2 regions of the Anthropogastromicrobium sp. genome follow, and region 2 is predicted to be linked to the other one. Evidence: a T-box and tRNA genes for the amino acid it is inferred to sense, from the RefSeq annotation. Region 2 holds a T-box; the other holds one or more tRNA genes.

Region 1 (2,199 bases), on a different contig from region 2:
TCGCGTTCAGGGCGGTGCTTACGGAACAGGTATGCTTACTCGAGCAAATGGAGGATTTTACTGCTATTCGTATCGTGATCCGAGCGCCAGAGAATCTCTTAGAAAATATTTAGATTGCAGCAGCTTCTTAAAAGAGTTTGCGGCACAAAATCCAGATCTGACAGGCTTTATCATTGGAACAGTTTCAGATCAGTCACCGCTTCAGACACCTAGAATGAAGGGACAGGCAGCAGATAACTTCTATTGGAGACAGATTAGTTGGGAAGAGCGCTGCACACGTTGGCAGCAGATTCTCGAGACAACACCAGAAAAGCTAGCGCAGGCCGCAGAGCAGATTAGTACTGCTATGAAAGAGGGCGGTATCTGTGTTGTAGGTGGTGCAGAGCAGATGGAAGGCTGTGGTCTTGACGAGATTATTACGCTGTAAGTTGTAACTATTCAGAGCTAGGCAATTTATTCGTGGGATACCAATTCGCAAAAGTGATGGTATCCCGCAAATGTTTTTACAAATGATTGCTGCGAATGTGGTATTAGCGTGCCGTTGTAAAGTGTCGAAAAAGAACAAAAAAAATAAAAAATTAAAAAAACTTGAAAAAAGTGTTGACAAAAGAATTGAGATATGATAATATATATATCGTTGCAAGGCTTGTTGGTCAAGGGGTTAAGACGTCGCCCTCTCACGGCGAAAACAGGAGTTCGATTCTCCTACAAGCTGCTTAGCTCGAGGTGTGGCTCAGTTTGGTAGAGCGCTGCGTTCGGGACGCAGAGGTCGCAAGTTCAAATCTTGTCGCCTCGATTGCCGATAGGCAAAGAAAAAATAAATATGGCTTGTTGGTCAAGGGGTTAAGACGTCGCCCTCTCACGGCGAAAACAGGAGTTCGATTCTCCTACAAGCTGCTTAGCTCGAGGTGTGGCTCAGTTTGGTAGAGCGCTGCGTTCGGGACGCAGAGGTCGCAAGTTCAAATCTTGTCGCCTCGATTGCCGATAGGCAAAGAAAAAATAAATATGGCTTGTTGGTCAAGGGGTTAAGACGTCGCCCTCTCACGGCGAAAACAGGAGTTCGATTCTCCTACAAGCTGCTATGTGTCCTGCGAAAGCAGGACTTTTTCTTTTTTGTTCGGATTTTTCCTGGAAACAGAATCTTTTTTATAATAGTTTGCAACATTTCTTAAGGCAGCTGCATGATATAGGTGAAAGGAAATAAAACACAAGTAGAAAATTCAATGCATTGATCGTTACAAGGCGGAGGTGATAAGGGATGAAACACGAAGAAAGAGAGGTACGTCAAATCTATAATGACTACGGTGATGATTTGTACCGACTATGTTATTTTTACACTGGAAATGTACATGATGCAATGGATGCGGTGCAGAATACATTGGTACATTTAATGGAGTACACAGGAACATTTGAGTCGGAAAGTCATAAAAAGTCATGGTTACTTAAGGTTGGGGTTAATGAATGCAGGCAGCTTCATCGCCAATGGTGGAGACGTAAGGTGACAGCGGACGAATCGCTTATTGATATGGAAAAGGTAGGTGTGCAGATTAGCGATGTGTGGGAGAGTGTAATGTCATTGCCAACAAAATACCGCACAGTAATTTATCTATATTATTATGTCGGCTATTCAACGGAAGAGATTGCTAAAATTATGGAAAAACAGTCATCTACGGTGCGGTCACTCTTACTTAGAGCGAGAAAAAAATTGAAAGAAGAACTGGTGGAGCCGCAGGCAGATAGTAGTTCACGAATTTAACAAACAGAAAGGAAGGTGCAGCATGAAGCAGGATGATTATAGAAATATGTGCGATGAAATAAAGCTTTCGGAAGAACAGAAAGATAAAATATGGGTAGCTGCGAGAGCAAAAGTGCAGACAAAAAAAGAAAATAGGCAAAAGATGGGCAGATTTGCGAAAATTGCAATGGCAGCGGCAGCGATTATTGTATTTTTTATGGTGACAGCTATGCCAGACATTATAAGAAATAAGAATACAAATCAGCCTGCAGCACAGGTGGAAAAGAGTACAGAGGAAGATAATTCACAGACCGTGCAAGTAAATCAAGAAATGAAATATTATTTGTTACTTGGAACGGATGGTCGCACAGATAAAAAAACAGGTACGCATGCAGATGCAATTGTTTTGGCAGGGATGGATGCGAGCAAAGGAAAAATTCAACTTATTTCAATTCCACGTCGCC
Region 2 (2,199 bases):
ACGGTGATCTTTTCTCTTGTGTCACGGCGAACAATTACTGCCTGTCCTGCCTCGATATCCTTCGGACCTACCTCGATACGAACCGGAATACCACGCATCTCTGCCTCTGCAAATTTAAAGCCTGGTCCCTTATCAGAATCATCGATAGTTGTTCTGAAGTTCTTTGCTAACTCTTCCTTAAGTGCATATGCCTTATCCATAACACCTTCCTTATGAGCTGCAATCGGAATAACTGTTACCTGAGTCGGAGCAATTCTTGGCGGAAGAACAAGACCGCTGTCATCTCCGTGAACCATGATTAACGCACCGATGATACGTGTTGTCATACCCCATGAAGTCTGGTAAACATGCTTAATCTTATTATCCTTATCTGCAAAGGTTACATCAAATGCCTTTGCAAAACCATCTCCAAAGTTATGGCTCGTTCCAGACTGTAAAGCCTTTCCATCATGCATAAGAGCCTCGATAGTATAAGTAGATACAGCACCTGCAAACTTCTCCTTATCAGTCTTAACACCCTTAAGAACAGGAATAGCCAGTATTTCCTCACAGAAATCAGCGTAAACATTTAACATCTGGATTGTTCTTTCCTCAGCCTCCTCTGCAGTTGCATGAGCAGTATGACCTTCCTGCCATAAAAACTCTCTTGTTCTTAAGAATGGACGAGTCTCCTTCTCCCAACGAACAACTGAACACCACTGATTATATACACGCGGCAGATCACGATAAGAATGAATGTCTCTTGAATAAAAATCACAGAATAATGTCTCAGAAGTTGGACGTACACACATACGCTCTGGCAGCTCTGTCAGTCCACCGTGAGTAACCCAAGCTACCTCTGGTGCAAAACCTTCTACATGATCCTTTTCCTTGTCAAGAAGACTCTCCGGAATAAACATTGGCATTGCCACGTTCTGTACACCAGTTGCCTTAAAACGTCTGTCAAGTTCATGCTGGATATTCTCCCAGATTGCATAACCATATGGCTTGATTGCCATAAATCCCTTTACGCTTGTATAATCACACAGCTCAGCTTTCTTTACAACGTCTGTATACCACTGTGCAAAATCTTCATTCATTGAAGTGATTGCTTCTACTAATTTCTTTTCCTTTGCCATGTTAACCTCCATTTTTGATTCGGGTGGATAATAGGAAAGTCCCCTGTCAGCAATTTTTACTGACAAGGGACCAAATCATTCTTTGCTTCGGCGGTACCACCCTTATTAAAACCATGCGGTTTTCTCTTTTTTATGCCTGTAACGCTTGGCTGCGTCCAGTTTCCTGGAATGCTCCAAAGTAGGTTCGTTCCCGCGCATTTGTATGCTCTCACCAACCGCATACTCTCTGTGAAACCGCCTGAAAGTACTATTCTTCTTCATTGCACCATGCAGATTTATAATCTGAATGGTTCTATCTTACAAAACAAAATTTGATTTGTCAACCAATTTAGAGCTGAGAAACTACAAAAATATCATAAATTGCTTTGATTGCTGTCTCAAACTCGGAATTTTTTACACCAACGATGATGTTGATCTCGCTAGAACCCTGATCAATCATCTTTACATTTACCTTTGCATGAGCTAATGCTGAGAAGATGCGTCCTGCTGTTCCTCTTGCCTCTCTCATACCACGTCCTACAATTGCAATAAGAGCAATATCCGGTTCAAGGTCAAGCACATCCGGGTGAACCAGATGCTTGATTTCTGTCAATACCTTCTGCTCTTTTTCCTCAAACTCGCTCTGATGTACAATAACAGTCATGGTATCAACACCACTTGGCATATGCTCGAAGGAAATACCATATTTTTCAAAAGCTTCCAGTACCTTTCTTCCAAAGCCAATCTCTGCATTCATCATATCCTTCTCGATATTGATTGCTACAAAGTCCTTCTTTCCTGCAATACCAGTAATTGTATACTTCGGCACATGACATGTCTTTTCCACAATCATGGTTCCCTTGTCTTCCGGTGAATTTGTATTTTTGATATTGATCGGAATACCTGCCTGACGTACTGGGAAGATTGCATCCTCATGAAGAACGGAAGCTCCCATGTAAGAAAGCTCACGAAGCTCCTTATAAGTGATTGTTGTAATTGGCTCCGGATTTCTAATGATACGCGGATCTGCTACCATACAGCCTGAAACATCTGTCCAGTTCTCATACAGATTAGCATTTACGGCTCTTGCAACGATAGAACC

What was found. A T-box is a leader RNA that pairs with one kind of tRNA and senses whether it is charged. The one in region 2 lies ahead of proS (proline--tRNA ligase), so its partner is inferred to be a tRNA-Pro.
Region 1: it encodes a tRNA-Pro, which carries the amino acid that the T-box ahead of proS (proline--tRNA ligase) is inferred to sense. The anticodon was not compared.

The regions. Positions count from the first base shown of each region.
Region 1 covers NZ_JAXWCK010000007.1:2,647-4,845, forward strand. Annotated here, with positions in the region: gene WJP93_RS00325 (insulinase family protein) at 1-427, shown strand, start outside; tRNA gene WJP93_RS00330 (tRNA-Glu) at 644-715, shown strand; tRNA gene WJP93_RS00335 (tRNA-Pro) at 723-796, shown strand; tRNA gene WJP93_RS00340 (tRNA-Glu) at 826-897, shown strand; tRNA gene WJP93_RS00345 (tRNA-Pro) at 905-978, shown strand; tRNA gene WJP93_RS00350 (tRNA-Glu) at 1,008-1,079, shown strand; gene WJP93_RS00355 (RNA polymerase sigma factor) at 1,259-1,756, shown strand; gene WJP93_RS00360 (LCP family protein) at 1,779-2,199, shown strand, end outside.
Region 2 covers NZ_JAXWCK010000027.1:115,587-117,785, reverse strand. Annotated here, with positions in the region: gene proS (proline--tRNA ligase) at 1-1,118, opposite strand, end outside; T-box leader at 1,181-1,388, opposite strand; gene WJP93_RS05465 (aspartate kinase) at 1,447-2,199, opposite strand, start outside.